2 regions of the Kitasatospora sp. NPDC048407 genome follow, and region 1 is predicted to be linked to the other one. Evidence: predicted binding sites of a transcription regulator. Region 1 holds the regulator's gene; the other holds the start of a gene.
What was found. The regulator HrcA, encoded in region 1, represses chaperone genes, less so after heat shock. The targets are predictions, from matches to a motif close to TTNGCACTCNGNNNNNCNGAGTGCNAA.

Region 1 (14,407 bases):
TCGAACGCCAGCGCCCCGATCGGCCCGTACGGCAGCCGCTGCGGCTCGCCCCCGTCCAGCGGCACCGCGAACGCCCACGTCCGACGGATCGTCTCCTGCCCCGCCGTGGTGATCGCGATCGGCCGGCCGTCGCCGGTCCACCCCACCAACGCCGTGAACGGGCTCCCCCAGTACGTCAGCCGCCGCGCCTGCCCACCGGCCGCCGGCGCGACATGCACCTCCGGCGCCCCGTCCCGGTGTGACGTCCACGCCACCGTCCGCCCGTCCGGCGAGAACCGCACGGCCCCCACCGGCGCCTGATCCGCGGTCAAGCGCCAAGCGCGCCCGCCCTCCACAGGGGCCAGCCAGACATCGTCCTCGGCGACGAAAGCGACTACGTCGCCGTGCAAGTGGGGGTGGCGCAGGTATCCGCGCGTCAAATCGGTCACCCGGCCACAGTAGAGGGAGCGCGACCAGGGGCGCGGGGAAGTGCGCGAAGCGGAAGGCGCCCAACCGCGAGATCACGGCGCAGGACAATGACTTGCACGTGATCGCGACCTCGGCTGGGAGGTACCCCCACGCGCCCCTGTTCGTTTACCCCCAGCGCCCCGTACGCCCGAGCAGCAGCGCCCCCGCCGCGACCCCCGCGGTGGAGGTGCGCAGGACGGACGGCCCGAGTCGATAAGGCTTCGCCCCGGCCTCGGCGAAAGCCGCGATCTCCTCCGGCGACACCCCGCCCTCCGGCCCGACGATCAGCACGATCTCGCCGGAGGCGGGAAGCTCCGCCGTGGCCAGCGGCAGCGAACCTTCCTCGTGCAGGACAGCGGCGAAGGTGGCCTTCGACAGCAGCGGAAGCAACTGCCGCGTGGTCATCAGGTCGTGCACCTCGGGAAAGCGCAGCCGTCGCGCCTGCTTGCCCGCCTCGCGCGCGGTCGCCCGCCACTTGGCGAGCGCCTTCGTGCCGCGCTCGCCCTTCCACTGGGTGATGCACCGGGAGGCCGCCCACGGCACCACCGCGTCGATGCCGGCCTCGGTCATCGTCTCGACGGCGAGTTCGCCGCGGTCGCCCTTGGGCAGCGCCTGGACGACGGTGATCCGGGGCGCGGGCGCGGCCTCCTCGCGTACGGCGGCGACCAGCACGTCCAGCGCGTCCTTGCCGTGCACCGCGACGACGGTGCCGTCCGCGCCGCGGCCGTGTCCGTCGGCGAGGGTGACGGCCTCGCCGGGCTCCAGGCGCTTGACGGCGACGGCGTGCCGCCCCTCGGGGCCGTCGAGGCGGACGGTGGCGCCGGGGGCGGCGCCCGCCAGGTCGTCGACGACGAACACCGGTGCGGTCATCGGAACAGGAACCCTCTCGCGGAAAGAACAACAAAAAAACCCGGGCCGGAAGCGGCGGCGTGCACCACTCCCGGCCCGGAAAGGAACGGGTCTCACCGGCCGTTGAAGGCGTCCTTCAGCCGGGAGAACAGGCCCTGCTGGCCGGGTGCGAACTGGCCGGACGGCCGCTCCTCGCCGCGGAGCATGGCGAGCCGCCGCAGCAGCTCCTCCTGCTCCGGGTCGAGCTTGGTGGGCGTCTGCACCTCGACGTGCACTATCAGGTCGCCCCGGCCGCCACCGCGCAGGTGGGTGATGCCGCGGCCGTGCAGCGGGATCGACTGGCCGGACTGGGTGCCGGGCCGGATGTCGACCTCTTCCAGGCCGTCCAGGGTCTGCAGCGGCACCTGGGTGCCGAGTGCGGCGGCCGTCATCGGGATGGTGACGGTGCAGTGCAGGTCGTCACCGCGGCGCTGGAAGACGGCGTGGCTGGTCTCGGCGATCTCCACGTACAGGTCGCCGGCGGGGCCGCCGCCGGGGCCGACCTCGCCCTCGCCGGCCAGCTGGATCCGGGTGCCGTTGTCGACACCGGCGGGGATCTTCACCGTGAGGGTGCGGCGGGCCCGGACCCGGCCGTCGCCCGCGCACTCGGGGCACGGGGTCGGGACGACGGTGCCGAAGCCCTGGCACTGCGGGCAGGGCCGGGAGGTCATGACCTGGCCCAGGAAGGACCGGGTGACCTGGGAGACCTCGCCCTTGCCGCGACACATGTCACAGGTCTGCGCGGAGGTACCCGGCGCGGCGCCCTCGCCGTTACAGGTGGTGCAGGTGACGGCGGTGTCGACCTGGAGTTCCTTGGTGGTGCCGAACGCGGCCTCCTCCAGGGTGATCTCCAGTCGGATCATCGCGTCCTGCCCGCGGCGGGTGCGCGAACGCGGGCCGCGCTGGCCGGTCGCGGCGCCGAAGAAGGCGTCCATGATGTCGGAGAAGCCGAAGCCGGCCGCTCCGGCCCCGAAGCCGCCCGCACCGCCACCGTTCGGCGACAGCGGGTCGCCGCCGAGGTCGTACACCTGACGCTTCTGCGGATCGGAGAGCACCTCGTAGGCGGCGTTGATCTCCTTGAACCGCTCCTGCGTCTTCGGGTCCGGGTTGACGTCCGGGTGCAGTTCACGGGCGAGGCGCCGAAACGCCTTCTTGATCTCGTCCTGCCCCGCGTCGCGTCGGACGCCGAGTACCGCGTAGTAGTCCGTGGCCACCAAATGCTCCGGTTTGTTCCGCCTCTAGAAGTGCTTGCGAGAACTGCGTGACGGTCTCACGCAGCCTTGTTATGACTCGTCCAGGATCTGGCCGACGTATCGCGCCACCGCTCGCACCGCCCCCATTGTGCCCGGGTAATCCATCCGGGTCGGACCGATCACACCCAGCTTTGCCACGCTCTGGTCGCCCGAACCGTAACCGACGGAGACCACCGACGTGGAATTCAGGCCTTCATAGGCGTTCTCGTGGCCGATCCGGACCGTCATCGCCGAGTCCCCGGTCTCACCCAGCAGGCGCAGCAGCACCACCTGCTCCTCCAGTGCCTCGAGCACCGGACGGATGGAGAGCGGGAAGTCGTGGTTGAACCGGGTCAGGTTGGCGGTGCCCGCCAGCATGATCCGTTCCTCGTTCTGTTCGGCGAGCGTTTCGAACAGCACGGTCAGCACGGTGCTGACCGAGGGCCGGTCGGCCGGCTCGAAACTGGCCGGCAGGTCCTCCAGGAGGGTCGGCACCTCGGGCAGCCGACAGCCGCCCGCCATGCCGTTCAGCCTGGCCCGCAGGTCTCCCAGCACGGTCTCGCCGACCGGGCCGGGGCAGTCCACCATCCGCTGCTCGACCCGGCCGGTGTTGGTGATCAGCACCAGCATCAGCTTGGTCGGGGTGAGCGAGACGAGTTCGATGTGCCGCACGGTGGAGCGGGTCAGCGACGGGTACTGGACCACCGCGACCTGCCGGGTCAGCTGCGCCAGCAGCCGCACCGTACGGGCCACCACGTCGTCCAGGTCGACCGCGCCCTCCAGGAAGTGCCGGATCGCCCGGCGCTCCGGGGGCGTCATCGGCTTCACCTCGGCGAGGCGGTCGACGAACAGCCGGTAGCCCTTGTCGGTGGGGATCCGGCCCGCGCTGGTGTGCGGCTGGTGGATGAACCCGTCGTCCTCCAGCGCGGCCATGTCGTTGCGCACCGTGGCCGGTGAGACGCCCAGGTTGTGGCGCTCCACCAGGGCCTTGGAGCCGACCGGCTCCTCGGTGCCCACGTAGTCCTGCACGATCGCGCGGAGCACGGCCAGCCGTCGCTCGTCCAACGGGCGCACGGACGGGCGCGTGTCGATCAGGCGGCCGTCGGGCTTGCCGTCGTCCGGCATGTGCACGCACCTCCGTCGTCGTCCGTTGAACCGGTGGTCGATCCTCTCTGGCACTCAACTGGGCAGAGTGCCAGAACCGTACCTGCCAGTGTACGGCCCGGGCCTGATGGCAGGAACGGTCCGCCGACGTGATCCTCGACCGAAAACCGCGCCGACCGGCTCCCGCGGGCCGACGCGACCGCATTCCCATCGGATTCCCATCGTTTCGGATGGTGCCTGCGGGCCCCGCCGGTGGCAGCATCGAAGGCGAAGACGGCGAAGGAGGAGCAGCGATGTCGGCCTCACGGCAGCACTCCCGGTTCACCCCCGACCGCGGCCTGACCGGCCGGATGGTCACCACCATGTTCTTGATCGGCCTGCTCTATGTCGGCTTCACCGGGTTGCTGATCGTGCTGCTGCGCGGTGCCTGGCCCCTGGTGGTGCTGATCTCCGGCGGCCTGTTCGTCGCCCAGTTCTGGTTCTCCGACAAGATCACCGAACGGGCGATGGGCGCCCACCCGGTCTCCCCCGAGGAGTTCCCGCAGCTGCACGGCGCGGTCGACCGGCTGTGCGCGCTCGCCGACATGCCCAAGCCGCGCGTCGCGGTCGCCCACAACGACATGCCCAACGCCTTCGCCACCGGCCGGAACCCGGAAAACGCGGTGATCTGCGTGACCACCGGCCTGCTGCGCCGGCTGGAACCGGAGGAACTGGAGGGCGTCCTCGCCCACGAGCTCTCGCACGTCGCGCACCGCGACGTCGCGGTGATGACGGTGGCCGGATTCCTCGGCGTGCTGGCCGGCGCGATGACCCGGATCGCGCTGTACGGCGGAATGATGGGCGGCGGCAACCGGAACAGCAACGACTCCAACGCCGCGATCGCGATGATCATCGTCCCGCTGGTCTCGATGGTGGTGTACGCGATCAGCTTCCTGCTCACCCGGCTGCTCTCCCGCTACCGCGAGCTCGCCGCCGACCGGGCCGCCGCCCAGCTGACCGGGCGCCCCAGCGCACTGGCCTCCGCGCTGACCAAGGTGACCGGGCAGATCGCCGCCATCCCGACCGAGGACCTGCGCAAGGCCCAGCCGTACAACGCCTTCTACTTCGCGCCCGCGCTGAGCGCCAAGGAGACCGCCGCGCAGCTGTTCTCCACCCACCCGTCGCTGGAGCAGCGGCTCGCACAGCTGTCGAAGATCTCCTCCCAGCTCGGGCAGTGACCGCCTTGCTCGGGCAGTGACCGCCTTCCACCCTTGATCAAGGAGCTCGCCCCGTGGGATTCCTGGACGCCCTGTTCGGCCGCAGCAAGCCGGTGAAGCCGGACCTCGACCAGCTGTTCGGCATCCCGTCGGCCGCGCTCACCCTGCAGGCCGCCACCGGCTTCCTCCCCACCGGCCTCGGCTCGGTGTGCTTCGCCGCCGTCGAGGGCGGCGCCTTCGCCGAGGTCCAGTCCCAGGTCCGGGCCCTGCTCGACGCGGACACCGAACGCGGCGGCACCCCCGTCGAAGCCTCCCGCGACAACTACGGCTACTCCTGGCTGCTCGCCCGCCACACCCCCGACGAACTCCCCGACCTGGTCAACGACCTGCACGCGGTCAACAGCGAGCTGGAGGCCAACGGCTTCGGCCCGCAACTGCTCTGCTCGATCGTCGCCTTCCGCGACCGCGAGGGCCGCTCGCTGGGCCTGGTCTACCTGTACAAGCGCGGCACCTTCTACCCGATGTGCAAGCTCCCCGGCCAGGAGAAGCGCAACAACCCCCTGGAGATCGAGATCTCCAACCTGCTCCGCAACGACCTGCGCATCGAGTCCGACCTCTCCCGCTGGTTCCCGGTCTGGGGCGCCCCCGGCCTGGACGACTGAGGCTCCGCCCCAGGGTGGTCGTCCGTGACCGACTGGACCGCCCTGCCCGACCGTGATCCGTCCGAGGCCGAGCTGGCCGCCGTCCGCGAGGCGCTGCGCTCGCCCGACCCGGTGGAGCGCGACGAGCGCGCGTACTCCCGGCTGGCCGGCTGGATACCCGGGCTGGCCGAGGAACGCCGACTGGCGCTCGGCGACGCGATGGCGGACCGCTTCGGGGACCCCGAGATCCAGGCCCGGACGTTCGCGCCGCTGGTCCTGGGCCGCATCGTGCGAACCGGCAGCCTGCGCGCCGAGTGGCTCGCCGCGTTCGCCCGCTGGTACCCCGCCGAGACCGACCTGCGCGGGCACCACCCCGCGCTGGGCTGGCTTCACGCCGTCGCGCACGGCGCCGACCTGCTGGGCGCGTTCGGGCAGCACCCGGACGTCGACCCGGAGCCGCTGCTGGCGCTCGGCACGGCCCGGCTGCTCGCCCCGACCGGGCACGTCTTCGACGCGATGGAGGACGACCGGCTCGGCTGCGCGCTCGCGTTGACCCTGACCCGGCCCGAGCTGACGGAGTGCCAGGCCGTCGGCTGGCTGGACGCGGTGGCCGAGGTGTTCGCCGGCGGAGAGCCCGGGCCGGTGCCGGCCGAAGTGTCCAACACCCTGCGCACGCTGCGGGTGGTGCACCTGCTGGCGGTCCGGGGCGTGCGCCCGCAGTGGGGCGGCGCGGAGGTGCGGGCGCTGCCGCACGGGGCGGCGGTCGGGGAGCGGATCGCCGAGGTGCTGTCGACGGCCGCGCCGTACCTCGGCTGACGGACCGTCGGGGGCGGTTTCGTAGACTGCGGGGCATGCGCAGCAGGGAGTACGGGCCGGATCTGACCCCGCCGTGGAAGCGGCAGCAGCCCGCGCCGGAGGTGGCGGCGGAGCGGGATCTGGTGGTGGAGGATGCGGCGACCGGGTTCTGCGGGGCGGTGGTGCGGTGCGAACGGACCGCGGAGGGATTCACCGTCACGCTGGAGGACCGGTTCGGCAAGCACCGGGTGTTTCCGCTGGTGCCGCGCGGATTCCTGCTGGATGGACGGGTGGTGACGCTGGTCCGGCCGACCGGACCGGCCCCGCGGCGCGGGCCGGGGCGGACGGCGTCCGGGTCGATAGCGGTGCCCGGGGCGCGCGCCCGGGTGGCCCGCGAGTCGCGGATCTACGTCGAGGGCCGGCACGACGCCGAACTGGTCGAACGGGTCTGGGGCGACGACCTGCGGATCGAGGGCGTGGTGGTCGAGTACCTGGAGGGCGTCGACGACCTGCCCGCGATCGTCGCCGAGTTCGCCCCCGGCCCGGGCCGCCGGCTGGGCGTCCTGGTCGACCACCTGCTGCCCGGCACCAAGGAGCACCGGATCGCCGCACAGGTGACCGGCGACCACGTGCTGGTCGTCGGCCACCCGTACGTCGACATCTGGCAGGCCGTCAAACCGGCCGGCCTCGGCTTCGCGGCCTGGCCCGAGGTGCCGCGCGGCGAGGTGTGGAAGGAGGGCATCTGCCGCCGTCTCGGCTGGCCGGTGGACACCTCCGCCGCCTGGAAGCGGATCCTCGCCTCGGTGGACGGCTGGAAGGAACTGGAGCCGGAACTGCTCGGCCGGGTCGAGGAGTTGATCGACTTCGTCACTCAGTCCGGCACTGCCTGACAGCCACTCAGCTCGACACCGCCGACGGCAGGACGGTCTGCGTCGGGCTCGGCAGGGCGGACGGGTCGACTGCCTGCCCCACCACGATCCGCGTCGCGGGCACGCAGTCGGGCACGGACTCCACCACCACGGCCCGGAAGGTGGTGAACGCCCCGCCGGGGAATTCGGCCCGGCCCGCGGTCAGCAGCACCGTCGAGCCGGGCGGGACGAGCTTGGGGTCGATCCGCACCATGCCGGGGCCGTCGCCGGGCTGCACCAGGTCGGGCTGGGCGCGGGTCCCGGCCGGCTCCGGCAGCGTGCACTCCTCGGGCGTCCTGGCCTCCTCGATCCCGGCCGCCGGCACGCCGTACCGCTGCAGGGTGGCGACCATGTCCGGCAGGCCCGCCGGGTCGCGCAGTTGCAGCGCGATGGTGCCGTCCGGCTCCCTGGTCACCGCGTACGCGGCGGTGCCGCCGTGCTCGCCGCCGAGCGCCACGGGCAGCACCAGCGCGGTGGCCACGGCGGCCGCGCCGACCGCGAGTGCGGCCAGTACCGGGCGGCGGCGGAGCAGTCCCGGGCGGCGGGCGGGCTCGCGTTCGGCGGCGAGGACGGCCAGTTCCTCGCCGAGCCTGCGCTCGAAGTTGCTGGTGGACGGGGTTCGGTCGGAGCTGGTCACGAGGCCACCTCGATCATCGGGTCGGCGGGGGCGGCGGGGCGGGGCAGCAGCGGGCCCGGCCTCGGCAGGTCCTTGCGGGCGGGGCGGCGTTCGGCACCGAGCAGCCGCCGGGCGCGGTGCATGCGCACCCGGACGGTGGCCTGCGAGATGCCGAGCACCTGCGCGGTCTCGGCGGTGGTCAGGCCGTCCATGACGACCAGGTCGAGCACCTCCCGCAGCGGGGCGCTGAGCCCGGCGTGCCGCTGCGCGAGATCACGGACGGCCCGCTGGGCGTCGATCCGCTCCTCCAGGGCGAGGATGTCCTCCTCGTCGAGCAGCCGGCGGCCGGACAGCCGGCCGATCGCCCGGCGTTCGCGGTGGTCGCCGCGCCGGTACCCCGCGATGACGTACCGGGCGATGCCGTACAGCCAGCCGATCGCGGTGCCGCGCTCGGGCCGGTAGCTGCCGGCGGCCTCCAGCGCGGCGACGAAGATGTCCGCGGTGAGGTCGGCCGCCAGGTGGGGATCGCTGACCCGGCGGGTGACGAAGTCGAGTATGGCGTTGACGTGCAGGCGGTAGAACGCGCCGAAGCCGTCCGGAGTGGTCAGCTCCGGTGGACGGCCCTCGGGTCGCGCTTCGTGGCGTGGATGCTCACGGATGCGCATGCGTCCCTCCTCGGTCGGGGGACCCGGCGGGTCCCTTCACCGAGTACTTGGCCGCAGCCCGCCGGAGCGTTTCACGCCCGCCCGACTCCCCGATCGTCAGGTTGACGCCCGGGACCGGGTGGCGCGGCTCAGTCGACCAGGTCGCGGACCACCGCGTCGGCCAGCAGTCGGCCGCGCAGCGTCAGCGCCGCCCGGCCGTCCGCGTACGGGCCCGGCTCCAGCAGGCCGTCGGCGAGGGCCCGGTCGGCGGCCTTGCGGCCGGTGTCGGTGAGCAGGTCGAGCGGGCAGCCCTCGACCAGGCGCAGCTCCAGCAGGATCCGCTCGACCCGGCGGTCCTCACCGGCCAGCACCTCGCGGCCGAGCGCGGGCGTGCGGCCCTCGGCGAGCGCCTGCGCGTACGCGGCCGGGTGCTTGGCGTTCCACCAGCGGACCCCGCCGACGTGGCTGTGCGCGCCCGGGCCGGCGCCCCACCAGTCGGCGCCCGTCCAGTACAGCTCGTTGTGGCGGCACCGGCCCTCGGGCGTGGTGGCCCAGTTGGAGACCTCGTACCAGGCGTACCCGGCGGCGGCGAGCGCCTGCTCGGCCATCAGGTAGCGGTCGGCGTGCACGTCGTCGTCGATCATCGGCAGTTCGCCGCGCCGGACCCGGGCGGCCAGCCGGGTGCCGTCCTCGACGATCAGCGAGTACGCGGAGACGTGGTCGGGGCGGGCGCCGATCGCGGCGTCCAGCGAGGCCTGCCAGTCCTGGTCGGTCTCGCCGGGGGTGCCGTAGATCAGGTCCAGGTTGACGTGCTCGAAGCCGGCCTCGCGGGCCTCGGCGACGCACGCCTCGGGGCGGCCCGGGGTGTGGTGGCGGTCCAGGATCCGCAGCACGTGCGGGCGGGCGCTCTGCATGCCGAAGGAGATCCGGTTGTAGCCGCCCTCGCGCAGCTCGGCCAGGTACGCCGGGTCCACCGACTCCGGGTTGGCCTCGGTGGTGACCTCCGCGCCCTCCGCGAGGCCGAACTCCTCGCGCAGCGCGGCCAGCATCCGCACCAGGTCGCGGGCGGGCAGCAGGGTGGGCGTGCCGCCGCCGAGGAACACCGTCTGCACCGGCAGCTCGGCGTCACCGAGGATGCGCCGGGCCAGCCGGATCTCGGCGATCACGTTGTCGGCGTAGGTGTCCTGCGAGGCAACGGTGCCCGAGGACCGCAGTTCGGTGGCGGTGTAGGTGTTGAAGTCGCAGTAGCCGCAGCGGCTGGCGCAGTACGGCACGTGCAGGTAGAAACCGAACGGCCGGGCGCCGAGTCCGTCCAGGGCGTGGGCGGGCAGCGAACCGTCGGACGGCACGGGTTCGCCGTCGGGAAGTGCGGAGGGCATGCGCCCATTGTCCGGTACGGCCCGCGAAAGTCCGAAGGCCGTACCGGAACCGTGGGTGCTCAGGCCTCGTTGGCACCCGCGTACATCGCGGTCACCCGGTCGGCGTAGGTCTTCTCCACCACCGGGCGCTTGATCTTCAGGCTGGGGGTGAGCTCGCCGTGCTCGATGTCCAGGTCGCGCGGGAGCAGGGCGAACTTCTTGATCGTCTGCCAGCGCTGCAACTCGCCGTTGAGGCGCTTCACGAAGCCGTCGATCAGCTCCACGGTGGCCGGGGCCTCCACCACCTCGGCGTACGACTTCCCCGCCATGCCGTGCTCGGCCGCCCACGGCATGATCACCGTCTCGTCCAGGCCGATCAGCGCGGTGCAGTAGTTGCGGCCGTTGCCGATCACCAGGATGTTGCTGACGAACGGGCAGATCGCCTTGAACTTGCCCTCGACCTCGCTCGGCGCGACGTACTTGCCGCCGGAGGTCTTGAACATGTCCTTCTTGCGGTCGGTGATCCGCAGGTAGCCGCCCGCGCCGAGCTCGCCGATGTCGCCGGTGTGGAACCAGCCGTCCGACTCCAGCACCTCGGCGGTCTGCTCGGGCATCTCGTGGTAGCCGCGCATGACGCCCGGGCCGCGCAGCAGGATCTCGCCGTCCTCGGCGATCCGCACCTCGGTGCCGGGCAGCGGGAGGCCGACCGTGCCGACCCGGAAGTCCTCCGCCCGGTTCACGGTGGAACCGGCCGAGGTCTCGGTCAGGCCGTAGCCCTCCAGCACCGGGACGCCCGCGCCCTTGAAGAAGTAGCCGATCTCCGGGGCGAGCGCCGCGCTGCCGGACACCGCGCCGCGCAGCCGGCCGCCGAACGCCGCCTTGATCTTGGTGTACACCAGCTTGTCGGCCAGCGCGTGCTGCAGCCGCAGGCCCAGCGGGGCGCTCTCGTGGCCGTGCGCGATCTTGTTGGCCTGGATGGTCTGCGCGTAGTCGCGGGCCACCTTCGCCGCCCACAGGAAGATCTTGTACTTGGCGCCGCCCTCGGCCCGGGCCTTGCCGGCGATGCCGTTGTAGACCTTCTCGAAGATCCGCGGCGCGGACGCCATCAGGGTCGGACGGATCACCGGCAGGTTGTGGATGATCCGGTCCACCCGGCCGTCCACCGCCATCACGTGGCCGGTGGCGATCTGGCCGGAGATCAGCGTCTTGCCGAACACGTGCGACAGCGGCAGCCACATGAACTGCACGTCGTCCGAGCGCAGCAGCCCGCTCTCCTCCTGCGCCACGCCCTCGTACGACCAGCAATCGTGCACCAGGCGCACGCCCTTGGGGCGGCCGGTGGTGCCGGAGGTGTAGATCAGGGTGGCGAGCTGTTCCTTGTCCAGTGAATCGATCGCCTTGTCGACGGCGTCCGGGTTCTCCTTCAGGTACGCGGCGCCGCGCTGCTCCAGCTCGGCCAGCGTCAGCACCGTAAGGCCCTCGGCCTGCGGCGCGTCCTCACCCGCCTGGTCGAACAGGATCACGTACTCCAGCGCGGGCAGCTCGGGCTTCTGCTCGACGGCCTTGCGCAGCTGGCCGGCGTTCTCGGCGAACAGCGCGCGGCTGCCGGAGTTGGCCAGGATGAACGCAGTCTCGTCGGAGTTGGTGCTCGGGTAGACCGTGGTGGTGGCCGCGCCGGCGCACATGTTGCCCAGGTCGGCGAGGATCCACTCGATCCGGGTGGCGGAGGCGATCGCCACCCGGTCCTCGGCCCGGATGCCCAGCGCCATCAGGCCGGCCGCGACCGCGCGGATCCGCTCGTTCGCCTGCGCCCAGGTCAGCGACCGCCACTGCTCCGCACCCGGCGCGCTGTCCGCGGCCTGCTCGTCCACCGGGACCGGGTATCGGTAGGCCTCACCGTTCGGAGTGGCCTTTACCCTGCTGAGCAGAAGGTGCGCCACGGAGGGCGGGCGCCGCTCGATCATGGACTGCGCGGAACTCAACGAGGACCTCCGGGGACGGGTGGACCGAGAGTGGGTAAGCGACGGCCGTGGGGGCGGCCGGCAACCGACTTAACCGGTGAGTAACAAGAGGGCATTCAGCAGCCTAGGGGGTGAAAAGCCGTTCCGTAAGGGGGTGACGTGAGCTGGCACACTCACGGGGCGGAAGTGCAGGCACAGCGCAGGCTCAGAGTGCAGGCCCGGTCAACGGGTGAAGCTTTTTCACAAGTACCCGAATTTGGGATGCGCGCGTCCCACTCGACGACGAGAGTGTCACGGTGCTTTTCAGACTCCTACGGGCCCACCTCGGCCCCTACTCCCGCGACATCACAGTGCTGGTACTGCTCCAGCTGATCTCCACCATCGGCATGCTGTACCTGCCGACGCTGAACGCCGACATCATCGACAGCGGCGTCCTCAAGGGCGACACCGGGTACATCCTGCGGGTCGGCGGCGTGATGGTCGGCGTCTCGCTCGCCCAGGCCGTCTGCTCGATCGGCGCGGTCTACTACGGCGCCCGCACCGCGATGGCCGTCGGCCGCGACCTGCGCGCCGGGGTGTTCTCCCAGGTGCAGGAGTTCTCCGCCCGCGAGCTCAACCAGTTCGGCGCGCCCTCGCTGATCACCCGCACCACCAACGACGTCCAGCAGGTCCAGATGCTGGCGATGATGTCCTTCACGCTGATGGTCGCCGCGCCGATCATGTGCGTCGGCGGCATCATCATGGCGCTCAACCAGGACGTGCCGCTGTCCGGCCTGCTGCTGGCCGTGGTGCCGGCGCTGGGCATCGTCGTCACCGTGCTGGTCAGCAAGATGCGGCCGCAGTTCCGCGGCATGCAGGAGCGCATCGACACGGTCAACCGGATCATGCGCGAGCAGATCACCGGCATCCGGGTCATCCGCGCCTTCGTCAAGGACAACCACGAGAAGCAGCGCTTCACCGGCGCCAACGGCGAACTCGCCGACTACTCGCTGCGGGTCGGCCGGCTGATGTCGCTGATGTTCCCGATCGTCATGGGCGTGGTGAACATCTCCAGCGTCGCCGTGTTCTGGTTCGGCGCGCAGCGCATCGACAGCAACAGCATGCAGATCGGCGCGCTCACCGCTTTCCTCTCCTACCTGATGCAGATTCTGATGAGCGTCATGATGGCCACCTTCATGTTCATGATGGTGCCGCGCGCCGAGGTCTGCGCCGAGCGCATCCAGGAAGTGCTGAGCACTCCCTCCAGCGTCGTCCCGCCGCTCGCCCCCGTCACCGAACTGCGCGCCCACGGCACGCTGGAGCTGCGCGGCGTCGACTTCCGCTACCCCGGCGCCGAGGTGCCCGTGCTGCGCGGCATCGACCTGACCGCCCGGCCCGGCGAGACCACCGCCGTGATCGGCTCCACCGGCGCCGGCAAGACCACCCTGCTCGGACTCGTCCCTCGGCTCTTCGACGCCACCGGTGGCGAGGTGCTGATCAACGGCGTGGACGTCCGCGACATCGACCCGCAGAAGCTGTCCGAGGTCATCGGCTTCGTCCCGCAGAAGCCGTACCTGTTCTCCGGCACCGTCGCCTCGAACCTGCGCTACGGCAAGCCCGAGGCCACCGACGAGGAACTCTGGCACGCCCTGGAAATCGCCCAGGCCAAGGACTTCGTGGAGAAGCTCCCCGAGGCCCTGGACGCCCCGGTCGCGCAGGGCGGCACCAACCTCTCCGGCGGCCAGCGTCAGCGCCTGGCGATCGCCCGGGCCCTGGTCCGCAAGCCCGAGATCTACCTGTTCGACGACTCCTTCTCGGCCCTCGACTACGCCACCGACGCCCGGCTGCGCGCCGCACTCAGCGGGGAGACCGCGGACGCCACGGTGGTGATCGTCGCCCAGCGCGTCTCCACCATCCGCGACGCCGACCGGATCATCGTCCTCGACGAGGGCGCCGTCGTCGGCACCGGCACCCACCAGGAGCTGATGGCCGACAGCCCGACGTACCGGGAGATCGTGCTCTCCCAGCTCACCGAGCAGGAGGCCGCGGCGTGACCACCCCCGACAGCCCCGACGTGACCGAGCCCGACGTGGCCGTGCCCGACGTGACCGAGCCCGACGTGACCGAGCCTGTGGCGAACACGCCCGACCTGACCAAGGCCGGTGCCGGAACGACCGGATCGAAGCCCGCCAAGCCCGACCTGGCCAAGGCCAGTGCCGGAGCCGGAGCGAACGAGGCGGAGCAGGAGCCGGTCTCCACCTCGCAGGAGGCGGCCGCCCGCCGCGGCGGGCCCGGACCCGCGCGCTTCGCGGGCGCCCAGGGCACCGAGAAGGCCAAGGACCTCGGCGGCTCCGCCAAGCGCCTGCTCGGCATGCTCAAGCCCGAGCGCAACCTGATCCTCAGCGTGCTCGGATTCGGCGCGCTCTCCGTCGCCTGTGCGGTGGCCGGCCCCTGGGTGCTCGGCAAGGCGACCGACCTGATCGTCGCCGGAGCCACCGGACCACGCTTCACCGGCGCCCCGAGCAAGCAGGCCGTGCTCGAAGGCCTGCGCGCCAGGGGCGAGGGCAACATCGCCGACCTGCTCGCCTCGATCGACTTCACCCCCGGCCAGGGCATGGACTTCGGCGCCATCGGCACC
Region 2 (14,407 bases), on a different contig from region 1:
TCCAGCTCGACCAGCTCCTGCGGCACCTGCCAGGCGACGGCACGCTCGGCGTCCGCGGCGGCCTCGGCGACGGTGGCGACGCCCACCGGGCGGGCCTCCTCCAGCTCCAGGTGGGCGCGGAGCAGGGCCAGCACGGTGGTGGCGAAGCGGGTCTGCACCACCGAGCGCTCGTCGGCGAAGCCCAGGTCGATCAGGTGGCCGGCGTCCGCGGCCACCGGCTTGTCCGGGCAGGCGGTGATCGCGGTGCTCGGCAGGTCGGTGTCGGCGAGCAGCCGCAGCACCTCGGTGGTGGTGCCGGAGCGGGTGATCGCCAGCACCCGGTCGTAGCGGCGGCCGTGCGGGAACTCGGAGGCGGCGAAGGCGTCGGTCTCGCCGTGGCCGCCGGACTCGCGCAGCGTGGCGTAGGCCTGCGCCATGAACCACGAGGTGCCGCAGCCGACCACGGCCACGCGCTCGCCGCGCTGCGGCAGGCCGGCCGGGCCGCTCGCCGCCAGCGCCGCGGCGGTGCGCCAGTTCTCGGGCTGGGTGGCGATCTCCTCGCCGGTCAGGGACGGGTGCGGCATGGGTGCGGACTCCTTCGGCTGTCACCGGACGGCGGCGTTCCCGCGGCGCATTCCTGCGAGCGGGCGAGCTGTGCGCAAATCTGATTGTTTTATAGCTGTTTCGCGCAGCATTGCGCAATGCATCCGCCGTGACTGCGGTGTGCGAAGCTGTCCCGACCGAGCCGCGGGGCGCGCGGTGGCGAGCGCGGAAGGAGCGGAACGGTGTCCAGGTACGAACGGTGGAACGCGCTGCTGGAACTGCTGGCCGAGCACGGCAAGTTGGACGTCGAGGAGGCGGCCGGCGCGCTGAATGTCTCGGCCGCGACCATCCGGCGCGACCTCGACCAGCTGGCCCGCCAGCAGATGGTCACCCGCACCCGGGGCGGCGCGGTGGCGCACAGCGTCTCCTACGATCTGCCGCTGCGCTACAAGACCGCCCGCAACGCCGACGCCAAGCAGCGGATCGGCGCCCTGGTGGCCGGCCTGATCGCGCCCGGCGAAGTGGTCGGCCTGAACGGCGGCACCACCACCACCGAGGTGGCCCGCGCCCTCGCCGTCCGCCCCGACCTGGCCGAGCACCCCGAGAACGGGCAGAGCCTCACCGTGGTCACCAACGCGCTCAACATCGCCAACGAGCTGACGGTCCGCCCGCAGGTGAAGATCGTGGTCACCGGTGGCGTCGCCCGCCCGCAGTCGTACGAGCTGATCGGCCCCCTGGCCGCCCAGGTGCTCGGCGAACTCACCCTGGACACCACGGTGCTGGGCGTGGACGCGATCGACGCCGAGCACGGCGCCACCGCCCACCACGAGGGCGAGGCGGCGGTCAACCGGCTGCTCGCCGAGCGGGCCCGCCGGGTGGTGGTGGCCGCCGACTCCTCCAAGCTGGGCCATCGCGCCTTCGCCCGGATCTGCGGCCTGGCCCGGGTGGACATCCTGGTCACCGACGACCAGGTCCCCGACCCGGTGGCGGCCGCCTTCGCCGACGCAGGGGTCACCGTTCTGAAGGCGTGAACGTCCTATAATCGGACAGTTTCTGATGGTCCGTCACACTGAGCGCAACTGGATGTGACACTTCGTTAACTCCGTTCCGGCAAGCCTGGACCGGGCCGTCGGACGCCTGTCAGGGTCACGCTGTAACCCTTACGAAGGCGGTCCATCCGTGAAGCGATCAGCGCTGCTCCCCCTGCCCATCGTCGGATCCCTGCTGCTCACCGGCTGCGGAGTCCTGGACATGTCGGGGGGTGTCACGCTCAACCTGGTCGCAGCCGACTACGGCGACAACGAGGCCAACTCCAGCTCGGTCTACTGGAACGACCTGGCCCGCCGCTTCGAGGCCGCCAACGCCGGCATCAAGGTCAAGGTCGACGTGGTCAGCTGGAACGACATCGACAAGCACCTCGCCGACCTGATCGCCAAGGGCAACACCCCCGACATCGCGCAGACCGGCGGCTACGCCGAGCAGGTCGCCGCCAACCGCCTCTACCCGGCCGGCGACGTGCTCTCCAACCGCACCCAGGTCAACCTGCTCGACTCCTTCGCCAAGGCCGGCCAGGTGCTCGGAAGCCAGTACGGCATCCCGTTCATCTCCTCCAGCCGGGTCTTCTTCTACAACAAGGACATCTTCGCCAAGGCCGGCATCGCCAACCCGCCCGTCACCTGGGACGACGTCCGCCGCGACGCCGAACTGATCAAGTCCAAGGTCCCCGGCGTCATCCCGTACGCGCTGCCGCTCGGCCCCGAGGAGGCCCAGGGCGAGGCGATGATCTGGACCATGAGCGGTGGCGGCGGACTCTCCGACGTCGCCGGCAACTACACCATCGACAGCCAGGCGAACCGCGCCACCTTCAACTGGCTGCGCACCAACCTGGTCGAGAAGCGCCTCACCTACGACGACCCGGCCAAGGTCGACCGCAAGGCCGCGTTCGCGGACTTCGGGGCCGGCAAGGCCGCCATGCTCAACGGCCACCCCGGGCTGATCAGCAAGGCCGTCGCGGGGAACATCCAGTACGGCACCGCGGTGATCCCGCGCAAGGACACCGGCGTCAAGCCCTCGACCCTCGGCGTCGCCGACTGGGTGATGGCGTTCAAGGCGAACGGCCACCGGGCGGAGATCAAGAAGTTCCTCGACTTCGCCTACACGAAGGAGAACACCATCAAGTTCGACGAGCAGTACAACATGCTGCCCGTCACCCAGGACACCCTCGAGGAGATGTCCGCCAACCCCGGGCACAAGGACCTCAACGAGTTCCTCAACGCGCTGCCGAGCGCCAACTTCTACCCGCTCGGCGACCCGTCCTGGGACAAGGTCTCCAGCATGCTCAAGCAGCGCATCGGCGAGGCCGTGCGGCCCGGCACGACGGACGTGCTCGGCGACCTCCAGTCCGCCGCCGCGGCCGAGGCGTCGCGGGCCCGCAAGGGCTGACGGCCGCGGCGCGGCGCCCGGCCGGGGGCTGACGGTCCTGGTGCTTAGCCTGGACGCATGGCCGAACTGACCGACCGCGACCGGGCGGTACTCGAACTGGAAGCACGCGGGTGGCGGACCGCCGGCGCCAAGGAGCAGGCGATCCGGCAGGAACTCGGCATCTCCGCCACCCGCTACTACCAGCTGCTCAACGCCCTGCTCGACCGGCCGGAGGCACTCGCCCACGCACCCGTCCTGGTCAACCGGCTGCGGCGGGTGCGGCAGGGGCGGCGTGACGCCCGGTAGTGGCGCGATCAGGGCCCACCGGGGGCCCCGGCCGGGTAGCGTCGGGGCCATGGGAATTGCTGAGCAGATCACGTCCCAGGCAGGGCGGACCGGACTGGCGGGCCTGCTCGCCGACCCGCGCTCCGCGGTCGTGGGACTCGACTTCGACGGCACGCTCGCCCCGATCGTGGCCGACCCCGAGAGGGCCCGCGCCCACCCCGGCGTCGTCCCCGCCCTCACCGCGCTCGCCCCGCTGGTCGGCTCGGTCGTCATCGTCACCGGTCGGCCCGCGGCGACCGCTGCCGCGTACGGCGGCTTCGGGGCTGTCGCCGGGCTCGAGCACCTCACCGTCCTCGGCCACTACGGCGCGGAACGCTGGGACGCGCGGACCGGTGCCGTCACGGCGGCGCCGGCGCCGCCGGGGGTTGCTGCCGTCCGGGGTGAACTTCCTTCGCTGCTGGGGGAGTTGAAGGCTGCCGGCGGAGTGTCCGTGGAGGACAAGGGACGGGCGCTGGCGGTGCACACCCGGCGGGCGGACGACCCCGACGGTGAACTCGCGCGCCTGCGCGCCCCGTTGGCCGAACTGGCCGCGCGGCACGGCCTGGTGGTCGAACCCGGCCGGATGGTCCTCGAACTGCGCCCGCCCGGCGTCGACAAGGGCGTCGCCCTGCGGAAGTTCCTCGCCGAACGGGAAGCCGGGCCGGTGCTGTTCGCGGGCGACGATCTCGGGGACGTCGCCGCGTACGAGGAGGTCGAGTCGCGCCGGAAGGACGGCCACCCCGGCCTGCTGGTGTGCAGCGGCCCCGTCACCGGCGAGGCCCCCGTCCGCGAGCTGGCCGATCGCGCGGACCTGGTGGTGGCGGGGCCGGCGGGGGTGGTGGACCTGCTCAGTGAGCTGGCGGAGCTGTTGGGCGCGTAAGCGGGGGTGCGACAAGCGCAAGCCCGCTTACGCGCCCAACCGCCCCTACAGCGCGTGGAGCTGGTCCAGGAACCACTGCTGCGGAGGCAGTGCCGTCGCCGCGGACGCCAGACGCTTGGTGCGGTCGGCGCGGTCGGCGGGGGGCATGGTGAGGGCCTGGGCCAGGGCGTCGGCGGTGGCGATGACGTCGAAGGGGTTGATGGTGATCGCGTCGTCGGCGAGTTCCGCGTAGGCGCCGGCCTCGCGGGAGAGGACCAGGGCGCAGCCGTGGTCGGAGACGACGGGGACTTCCTTGGCGACCAGGTTCATGCCGTCGCGGACGGGGTTGACCAGGGCGACGTCGGCGAGCCGGTACGCGGCGAGAGAGCGCGGGAAGTCGTCGTCGACGTGCAGGATGAGCGGCTGCCAGTCGGCGGTGGCGAACTCGGCGTTGATCTCCTCGGCGAGCCGCTGCACTTCGGCGGTGTACTCGCGGTACTCGGCGAGGTCGGTGCGCGAGGGGTAGGCGAAGGCGATGTGGACGACCCGGTCGTGCCATTCGGGGCGGGCGCGCAGCAGGTGCCGGTAGGCGAGCAGGCCGCGGACGATGTTCTTGCTGAGTTCGGTGCGGTCGACCCGGACGATGGTGCGGCGGTCGCCGACGGCTTCGCGCAGGGCGGCGAGGCGTTCGTCGACGTCGGGCCGGTGGGCGCGTTCGCGCAGGAACTCGGCGTCGGCGCCGAGGCCGTGGACCCCGAGCCGGGCGGTGCGGCCGGCGTACGTGACGGCGAGGACATCGCGGTCGACGCTCGCGCCGAGGACGGCTTCGCAGCAGTCGGCGAAGGCGAGGGCCCAGCGGCGGGTGAGGAAGGCGGCGCGGTCGGCGCCGAGAATGCCGCGGAGGACTTCGGCGGCGACGTCGTCGGGCAGCAGCCGGTAGTACTCGGGCGGCGCCCAGGGGGTGTGCGAGAAGTGGCCGATGCGCAGGTCGGGGCGGAGTTCGCGGAGCAGCGCGGGGGTCAGTGAGAGGTGGTAGTCCTGCACCAGGACGGCGGCGCCGGGGGCGGCCTCGGCGGCGAGGGCCTCGGCGAAGGCGGTGTTGTAGGCCCGGTAGGCGGCCCATTCGGTGCGGAAGTCGGCGTCGAAGGCGGGTTTGGTGGGGATGTCGTACAGCAGGTGGTGGACGAACCACAGGGTGGAGTTGGCGACGCCGTTGTAGGCGAGGGCGAAGGTCTCCGGATCGATGTCCAGCATCCGGACGGCCTGTCCGCCGACGTCGTGGCCGGCCCGGTCGAGGCGCCCGTCGGGGGCCTGCCGGGCGGCGGCGCGGTCGGCGTCGGAGAGGGCGGCGCAGACCCAGACGGCGTTCGGGTCGTCGATCGCGGAGAGCCCGGAGACCAGGCCGCCGCCGCCTCTGCGGAGGCTCAGCGTGCCATCGTCCTCCGTGCGGAAGGACACCGGGCCGCGGTTGGAGGCCACCAGGATCGGGGCGGCTCCGGACTGCGTGGGGCGTTCGGACGCGTGATCGGCCATACAGCCAACCTTGCCGTGCGACCAGCCGACCAAACCACCCGGCGCGGCCCGCGACGGGTGAACAGCGGGCGTCAGCCGCGATGGTCGGTCGGCGGGCCGGAGTCGCGGGCGGGCAGGAAGTCGGGCAGCCACGGCGGGCGGCCGTCCGGGCACTTCCCGGGCAGGTACCACCCGCGCGGCGGGGTGAGGTTGTGCTCCAGGTCGACGGCGGCGACGGCGAGTGCGGTGAGCAGGGCGGCGAAGGCCGCGGCGAGCGCCCGGGTGAGCAGGCAGGGGGAGCGGCGGGCGAGGTACAGGGCGAGCAGGACGGCGAGGGGCGGCAGGAACAGGTAGCTGCACTCGTACGAGTTGAGCAGGTTGAACCGGGCGTCGTCGGTCAGGTCGTAGGTGACCTGCCAGGCCATGTTCAGGCAGCCGGACCAGGTGTCCTCGATCAGTCGCAGCACCCGGGACTCGACCAGGAGGCCGAGGACGGGTGCGAGCAGCAGAGCGAGACAGCCGATGCCGACGTTGGCACCGGTGCTTCCGGGAGCGGACGCGGGTCCGGGTTCGGCTTCGGGTCCGGCTTCGGCGTCGGGTCCGGCCTCGGCTTCGGCGTCGGGTCCGGGTTCCGGGGAGGGGGCCATGCCGGGACGGACGCGGGTCGTCGGTCAGCGGTTGCGGTACTCGGGGACGGTGATCATCGGGGGGCGTTCGGCGGCGGGGACGGGGTGGGTGCGGGGGGTGAATCCGGTGGCGGTGCGGGTGTACTGGGTGAGCAGGGGGCGGACCAGGTCGGGGTCGGCCTTGAGGCGGTGGGCGCGGTCGAGGCGTTCCAGGGCGGTGCGGTAGATGGTGGCGGCCATCCGGCCGAGGGCCTGGCCGTCCTGGTGGCGGTGGTGCCGGACGCCGACGTCGACCTGGGCCAGCGCGTCCAGCCCGACCAGTTCCAACGCGTCGACCAGCAGGCCGAGTTCGACGCCGTAGCCGGTCGGGAAGGGCAGCTGTTCGAGCAGGCTGCGGCGGGCCGCGTACTCGCCGCCGAGCGGCTGGACGAAGCCGGCCAGCTGCGGCCAGTGCAGGTTGAGCAGGGGGCGGGCGACCAGTTCGGTGACCCGGCCGCCGCCGGCCGGGACGACGGCGCCGTCGGCCTCGAACGGGCGGTCGTACATGGCCTTGACCAGGTGCAGGTCGGGGTCGGTGAGCAGGGGGCCGATGATGCCGGAGACGAACGCCGGGTCGAATTCGCGCAGGTCGGCGTCGATGTAGCAGACGATCGCGCCGCTGCTGGCGAGCAGTGAGCGCCACAGCACCTCGCCCTTGCCGGGGGCGGCGGGCAGCCGGGGCAGGATGGCGTCGCGGTGCACCACCCGGGCGCCGGCGGCGGCTGCGGCGGCGGCGGTGCCGTCGACCGAGCCGGAGTCGACCACCAGCAGTTCGTCGACCAGCGGGACGCGTTCCATCAGTTCGGTGCGGATGGTGGTGACGATCTCGCCGACGGTGGGTTCCTCGTCCAGGGCGGGCAGCACCACGCTGACGGTGCCGGCCGGGCCGGCGGCGCGTTTGGCGGCGAGCAGCCGGTCGAGCGGCCGGTCGGTGGCCGTCCAGGACCGGCGGCGCAGCCAGTCGGCCACTTCCGGCAGTATCCCGGGCTCGGGCTGCTCGGCCAAGATCTCGCTCCCTGTCTCGCTCTGTCTCGGTTGTCGGACGGTGGGGTTCGACCGCACCGGCCTTCCGTTACAGTCTTCGTACTGCGCTCGGACCTTCGCACGCCGGGGTCGCTCGCAGCGTACGACCACAACTTCATACAGCTCATCCAGAGGGACTGAGGGAACGGCCCGTTGAAGTCCCGGCAACCCTCCCGCGCGGCCCAGCAGGCCCGGCGGGACAGGTGCCAATTCCGGCCCGGGCGCGACCGCGTCCCGGGGAAGATGAGGAGAAAGGGCCTCGCCATCATGGCTGTTGACACCCCCGCACCTGCCGCCGTCGACCTCGGTCCGGCCACCGCACTGTCCTGTCGCGAGTGCGGCACCCGCTTCCCGCTCGGCCCGAGCTTCGCGTGCCTGGAGTGCTTCGGCCCGCTGGAGATCGCCTACGACTACGCCGGCTACGACGCCGAGGAACTGCGCAAGCGGATCGAGGCCGGCCCGGCGTCGATCTGGCGCTACGCCCCGCTGCTGCCCGTCCCGGCCGACGTCGCGGGCAAGCCGAACCTGAACCCGGGCTGGACCCCGCTGGTGAAGGCCGACAACCTGGGCCGCGAGCTGGGCTTCACCGCGCAGCTGCACATCAAGGACGACTCCGGCAACCCCACCCACTCGTTCAAGGACCGGGTGGTGGCCTGCGCGATCGAGGCCGCCCGCGCCTTCCGGTTCACCACGCTGTCCTGCTCGTCCACCGGCAACCTGGCGGGCGCGGTGGGCGCCGCCGCGGCCCGGGCCGGCTTCAAGTCCTGTGTGTTCATCCCGCACGACCTGGAGCAGGGCAAGGTCGTGATGGCCGGGGTGTACGGCGGCGAGCTGGTCGGCATCGACGGCAACTACGACGACGTGAACCGGTTCTGCTCGGAGCTGATCGGCGACCCGGCCGGCGAGGGCTGGGGCTTCGTCAACGTCAACCTGCGCCCGTACTACGGCGAGGGCTCCAAGACCCTGGCGTACGAGATCTGCGAGCAGCTCGGCTGGCGGCTGCCCGAGCAGATCGTCATTCCGATCGCCTCCGGCTCCCAGCTCACCAAGATCGACAAGGGGCTTCAGGAGCTGATCAAGCTCGGCCTGGTCGAGGACCGCCCCTACAAGATCTTCGGCGCCCAGGCCGAGGGCTGCTCCCCGGTCTCCGCCGCCTTCAAGGCCGGCCGCGACGTGATCAAGCCGGTCAAGCCGGACACCATCGCCAAGTCGCTGGCGATCGGCAACCCCGCCGACGGCCCGTACGTGCTCGACATCGCCCGCCGCACCGGCGGCGCCGTCGAGGACGTCACCGACGCGCAGGTGGTCGAGGCGATCAAGCTGCTGGCCCGCACCGAGGGCATCTTCGCCGAGACCGCGGGCGGCGTCACCGTCGGCGTGCTGAAGAAGCTGGTCGAGACCGGGCAGCTCGACCCGAGCAAGGAGACCGTCGCGATCAACACCGGCGACGGCCTGAAGACCCTCGACGCGGTCGCCGACTCCGGCATGACCGCCGTGATCCGCCCGACGCTGGAGTCCTTCCGCGCCGCCGGTCTCGTCTCCGCCTGATCCCCCCACGACTTTCTTCTAGGAGCACCCCCATGAGCGCCACCGTCCGCATCCCCACCATCCTCCGCACCTACACCGGCGGCGCCGCCGAGGTGACCGCCGAGGGCGCCACCCTGGCCGCCGTCATCGCCGACCTGGAGGCGAACCACACCGGCATCGCCGCCCGCCTGCTGGACGACACCGGCAAGCTGCGCCGCTTCGTGAACGTGTACGTCAACGACGACGACGTGCGCTTCGCCGAGGGCCTGGAGACCGAGATCAAGGACGGCGCCTCGGTGTCGATCATTCCGGCGGTGGCCGGCGGCTGCTGAGGCAGCTCCGGGCGGCCGGTGGGGCCGCCCCGCGTATTCGCTCCGCCGCCGTCGGGCGCGGGCTCGGAATTCGATTTCCGAGCCGCCCGGCGGCGGCTTCGCGCATCGGCCGGGCGCGCGGGCAGCGGTGATTCCGACCTGGCGGGTCGCTGGAATTCCCGCGTTCGCGGGGGAGTAGAGTGCCGGTGGAGCCGTTCCCCGCCACGGCCCGTTCCAATCCTCGATTTTCCCGCAGCGCACCTCGCGCCGGCCCCGTCCCCGTCCCGCGCTCTGAGACATGCGCCGGACCGTTCACCGCCCGACCTGTCAGGCCGCCGTCAGAATTCTTTCGACGATTTGCGGCGACACGTCCGTTATGTCCGGTGGCAATTGTCGGGCCATATACCTTTCGACCCGTCATATCCGGTGTGGGGTGCGGACTTTCCGCGAAATTAGGGCCTGTTGCAGAGGGCGCATATCCGGATACATTCAGCCGCGACACGAGGCTGCGCCGTGCGGGGGGGAGTCCCCACAGGCCGGCCTTCCAGACCTCCGGGTCCGCGTCCCGCGGATCTCTGAAGGGCCAGCACAGCACAAGGGGAGTTCGGAATGGCTCAGGGCACCGTCAAGTGGTTCAACGCCGAGAAGGGCTACGGCTTCATCGCGGTCGACGGTGGAGCGGACGTGTTCGTCCACTACAGCGCGATCCAGATGGACGGCTACCGCACCCTGGAAGAGGGCCAGCGGGTCGAGTTCGAGATCTCGCAGGGTCAGAAGGGTCCGCAGGCCGACATGGTCCGCGCCGCCGGCGCCTGACGGCCCGGTAGACCGCACACACCACAGCTATGACCCGGCAGGTCCGGCCCCGGCGCGACGCGTCCGGGTCCGGGCCTGTCGGCGTTCCCGGGCCCGCCTGCGGGTTTCCCGGGAGGGGCATCGGAGCGCGGCGAATGGGCTTGCACTCGACACCCCCGAGTGCTAATCATTGGCGTTAGCACTCACAGCGTGAGAGTGACAACGGACCGGGCCGGTGAGGCCCCGGAAGCGGTAGGGGACGAGACCCCCGCTCTCCTGGGCCGTCCGTCGCGGGCACCCCCTTGGTCCGAGCAGTCGACCGTGTCCCGGAGGACCACTTCTAATGGCCAAGATCATCGCCTTTGACGAGGAAGCCCGCCGCGGCCTTGAGCGTGGCATGAACCAGCTTGCCGACGCCGTGAAGGTCACGCTCGGCCCCAAGGGTCGCAACGTCGTTCTGGAGAAGAAGTGGGGCGCCCCCACCATCACCAACGACGGTGTCTCCATCGCCAAGGAGATCGAGCTCGAGGACCCGTACGAGAAGATCGGTGCCGAGCTCGTCAAGGAGGTCGCCAAGAAGACCGACGACGTCGCGGGTGACGGCACCACCACCGCCACCGTGCTGGCCCAGGCGCTCGTCCGCGAGGGTCTGCGCAACGTCGCCGCCGGCGCCAACCCGATGGCCCTGAAGCGCGGTATCGAGAAGGCCGTCGCCGCCGTCTCCGACCAGCTGCTGGCCCAGGCCAAGGACGTGGAGACCAAGGAGCAGATCGCCTCCACCGCCTCCATCTCGGCCGCCGACACCCAGATCGGCGAGCTCATCGCCGAGGCCATGGACAAGGTCGGCAAGGAAGGCGTCATCACCGTCGAGGAGAGCAACACCTTCGGCCTGGAGCTCGAGCTCACCGAGGGCATGCGCTTCGACAAGGGCTACATCTCCGCCTACTTCGCCACCGACCTGGAGCGCATGGAGACGAGCTTCGAGGACCCGTACATCCTCATCGCCAACTCCAAGATCTCCTCGGTCAAGGACCTGCTCCCGCTGCTGGAGAAGGTCATGCAGAGCGGCAAGCCGCTCGTCATCATCGCCGAGGACGTCGAGGGCGAGGCCCTGTCGACCCTGGTCGTGAACAAGATCCGCGGCACCTTCAAGTCCGTCGCCGTCAAGGCCCCGGGCTTCGGCGACCGCCGCAAGGCCATGCTGGGCGACATCGCCATCCTGACCGGCGGCACCGTGATCTCCGAGGAGGTCGGCCTCAAGCTCGAGAACGCCGGCGTCGACCTGCTGGGCACCGCCCGCAAGGTCGTCATCACCAAGGACGAGACCACCATCGTCGACGGTGGCGGCGACAGCGACCAGGTTGCCGGTCGCGTCAACCAGATCCGCGCCGAGATCGAGAACTCCGACTCGGACTACGACCGCGAGAAGCTCCAGGAGCGCCTCGCCAAGCTGGCCGGCGGCGTGGCCGTCATCAAGGCCGGCGCGGCCACCGAGGTCGAGCTCAAGGAGCGCAAGCACCGCATCGAGGACGCGGTGCGCAACGCCAAGGCCGCCGTCGAGGAGGGCATCGTCGCCGGTGGTGGCGTCGCCCTGCTGCAGGCCGGTGTCGCGTTCGAGAAGCTGGAGCTGGACGGCGACGAGGCCACCGGCGCCAACATCGTCCGCGTGGCGCTCGAGGCCCCGATCAAGCAGATCGCCACCAACGCCGGCCTCGAGGGCGGCGTCGTGGTCGAGAAGGTTCGCAACCTGCCCGCCGGCCACGGCCTGAACGCCGCGACCAACGAGTACGTCGACCTGATCGCCTCCGGCATCATCGACCCCGCCAAGGTCACCCGCTCCGCCCTGCAGAACGCCGCCTCCATCGCGGCGCTGTTCCTCACCACCGAGGCCGTCATCGCCGACAAGCCGGAGAAGGCCTCCGCGGCCGCCGGCGGCGGCATGCCGGGCGGTGACATGGACTTCTGATCCGACCTCACCGGTTGGATCGGTCAGTCTCACGCCGTGAGGGCGGTCTCCTTCGGGAGGCCGCCCTTGCGGCGTTTCCGGGTTGTGGCGGCGGTTTGGGACAATGGGCGGATGTCCAGCAACGAGATCGAAGCCGCCCTGCACAGCGCCCGCGCGCTGATCCTCGCCGACCTCACCGCGCGGGACGTCGCCGACGCCGCGATCGTCTCGCTGGTCGAGGACGCCGTCACCCACCGCCGCTGGTGGCTCGAACAGTGGCCGGACGGCTGCGAGTTCGTGCTCGGGCTGATCGCGCAGGACGTGCAGGACGCGCTGCTGGAGTCGTACGGGCGGTGGCCGTTGTGCGCGGCTTGTGCGGCGGAGGACGACCCGCACGCGCTGGGCGTGGAGCCGGAGTTGGGGGCGGATCCGCACTGGGTGTGCGGCAAGAAGGGTCTGATCGTCGCGGCGGTGGGGGAGCTCGACTGACAGCAGGCGTTTCGCATCCGCTCGCGCCCCTGGTCTCGCACCCGCACAGTTTTCGCGCCCGCCCTCCTACCCGGCCAGCTCGCTGAGCTCGTGCTGCATGTTCGCCCGCGCCTGCGCGTCGTAGCGGGCGTGGGCCTCGGGGGTGCGGTAGAGGGCGGGGAGGGCGAGGAGGTGGTGGAGGATCGCGGTGCGGCCCTCGCGGAAGGCGTTCGGGGGGACGAAGGAGTATTCGTCGCGGATGGCGGCGGTGTAGGCCGCGTAGCGGTCGGGGGGTGAGCCGAGGACGGCGAGGTCGGCGTCGCAGAGGACTTCGCCGTTGTGGTCGCCGGGCGCGGGGTGGTGGGTGACGGTGAGTCGGACCAGGCGGTCGACCTCGTGGACCAGGGGTTCGGGCAGGCCCGCCTCGCGCAGGGCGCGGCAGGCGAGGGCGGCGCTGCGTTCTTCGTTCTCGGAGCGGTCGGGCCGGTAGACGGCGTCGTGGAACCAGGCGGCCAGCCGGACGGCGTCCGGGTTCTCGGCGTGGTCGGCGAGTTCGTCGATCCGGTCCAGGACGGCCCGCAGGTGGTCGGTGGTGTGGTAGCGGCGCTGCGGTTCGGCCCAGCGGGCGAGCAGGTCGCGGGCGTAGGGCTCCGGGTCGACGGTGGCGCCGCAGCGCGTGAGCAGGGCGTGCCAGCGCTCGGACAGCGATGCGGTCATGACGGTCATTCTGCTCCCTGCCGGTGGTGCGGTGGCATGGTTCGGCCCGCGATGTGATCCAGACTATATGTAGTTCACCGACTTATGACGCAGACTTGAGTAGTCGTCGCTCGGAGGCTATACATACTCGGTATGCAAGACGTTCCGCTGTTCCGAGGGGGAGCCATGACCGGATCGAGCGCGCAGGCCGTGCTGCGCCTGGAGGGAGTCGGCCGGGTGCACGGCCGGGGCGAGGCCCAGGTGCACGCCCTGCACCCGATCGACCTGGAAGTGCGGGCCGGGGAGTTCCTGGCCGTGATGGGGCCGTCCGGCTCCGGGAAGTCCACGCTGCTCGCTCTGGCCGGCGGCCTGGACCGCCCGTCGGCCGGCCGGGTGCTGGTCGAGGGCACCCCGCTGGAGGGGCTGAGCCGGGCCAAGCTGGCCGATGTGCGTCGCCGTTCGGTCGGCTACGTGTTCCAGTCGTACAACCTGATTCCGTCGCTGACGGCGGCCGAGAACATCTCGCTGCCAAGGGAGTTGGACGGCGTCTCCGCCCGGACCGCCCGCGCGGAGGCACTGGTCGCGCTGGAGGAGCTGGGGATCGCCCAACTCGCCGACCGGTTCCCGGAGGACATGTCCGGCGGCCAGCAGCAGCGGGTCGCGATCGGCCGGGCGCTGGCGGGTGAGCGCCGGCTGGTGCTCGCCGACGAGCCGACCGGCGCGCTCGACTCGGCCACCGGCGAGGCCGTGCTGCAGGTGCTGCGTTCGCGCTGCGACGCCGGCGCCGCCGCCATGATGGTCACCCACGACCCCACGCATGCGGCCTGGGCGGACCGGGTGGTGTTCCTCCGGGACGGCCGGTACCTCCGCGAGGCGGCGCAGCGCACCGGGGCCGGCCGATGAGCGCCTGGCGGGCGGTGCTGCGGATGGCGCGCCGCGACGCCCTGCGGGCCAAGGGCCGCAGCGCCCTGGTGGTCGCGATGATCGCGCTGCCGGTGCTCGGCGCGACCGGCGTGGACGTGGTGCACCGCAGCGGGCAGCTCAGCGCCGCCGAGCGCTCCGACCGGCTGATGGGCCGTTCCGACGCGCTGATCGGCGCCTACGACCCGGGCCGGAGCATCGAGCAGGCGGTGTTCCCGGCCGACGGCGTCCGCACCCTGCCGGTGCGCCCGGACAACCAGACGCCCGAGCAGAAGCGCGCCATCGGCACCGAACCGACCGTGCTGCTCGGCGAGTTGCTCCCGAAGGGCAGCACCCTGATCCCGGCCCGCACCGGCCCGGTGGCGTCCGTGCAGACCCACGACGGCCTGGCCCCCGTCGACACCTTCGAGGCCGATCT

Region 2: groL (chaperonin GroEL) is a predicted target of HrcA. The motif match lies at 10,120-10,146, and genes of this name have one in related genera.

The regions. Positions count from the first base shown of each region.
Region 1 covers NZ_JBICXW010000004.1:36,866-51,272, reverse strand. The annotation lists gene ACGFWJ_RS10330 (PDZ domain-containing protein) at 1-428, opposite strand, end outside; gene ACGFWJ_RS10325 (16S rRNA (uracil(1498)-N(3))-methyltransferase) at 574-1,317, opposite strand; gene dnaJ (molecular chaperone DnaJ) at 1,410-2,549, opposite strand; gene hrcA (heat-inducible transcriptional repressor HrcA) at 2,619-3,692, opposite strand; gene htpX (zinc metalloprotease HtpX) at 3,965-4,888, shown strand; gene ACGFWJ_RS10305 (hypothetical protein) at 4,942-5,529, shown strand; gene ACGFWJ_RS10300 (DUF2785 domain-containing protein) at 5,554-6,324, shown strand; gene ACGFWJ_RS10295 (DUF3097 domain-containing protein) at 6,360-7,193, shown strand; gene ACGFWJ_RS10290 (hypothetical protein) at 7,201-7,848, opposite strand; gene ACGFWJ_RS10285 (RNA polymerase sigma factor) at 7,845-8,492, opposite strand; gene hemW (radical SAM family heme chaperone HemW) at 8,621-9,850, opposite strand; gene ACGFWJ_RS10275 (AMP-dependent synthetase/ligase) at 9,910-11,811, opposite strand; gene ACGFWJ_RS10270 (ABC transporter ATP-binding protein) at 12,087-13,823, shown strand; gene ACGFWJ_RS10265 (ABC transporter ATP-binding protein) at 13,970-14,407, shown strand, end outside.
Region 2 covers NZ_JBICXW010000003.1:65,033-79,439, forward strand. The annotation lists gene ACGFWJ_RS08410 (SIS domain-containing protein) at 1-563, opposite strand, end outside; gene ACGFWJ_RS08415 (DeoR/GlpR family DNA-binding transcription regulator) at 765-1,553, shown strand; gene ACGFWJ_RS08420 (extracellular solute-binding protein) at 1,702-2,964, shown strand; gene ACGFWJ_RS08425 (DUF3263 domain-containing protein) at 3,022-3,249, shown strand; gene otsB (trehalose-phosphatase) at 3,299-4,147, shown strand; gene ACGFWJ_RS08435 (trehalose-6-phosphate synthase) at 4,193-5,659, opposite strand; gene ACGFWJ_RS08440 (hypothetical protein) at 5,731-6,285, opposite strand; gene ACGFWJ_RS08445 (glucosyl-3-phosphoglycerate synthase) at 6,310-7,284, opposite strand; SAM riboswitch class I at 7,448-7,576, shown strand; gene thrC (threonine synthase) at 7,594-8,874, shown strand; gene ACGFWJ_RS08455 (MoaD/ThiS family protein) at 8,907-9,185, shown strand; gene ACGFWJ_RS08460 (cold-shock protein) at 9,774-9,980, shown strand; gene groL (chaperonin GroEL) at 10,303-11,925, shown strand; gene ACGFWJ_RS08470 (hypothetical protein) at 12,037-12,393, shown strand; gene ACGFWJ_RS08475 (hypothetical protein) at 12,460-13,089, opposite strand; gene ACGFWJ_RS08480 (ABC transporter ATP-binding protein) at 13,255-13,971, shown strand; gene ACGFWJ_RS08485 (ABC transporter permease) at 13,968-14,407, shown strand, end outside.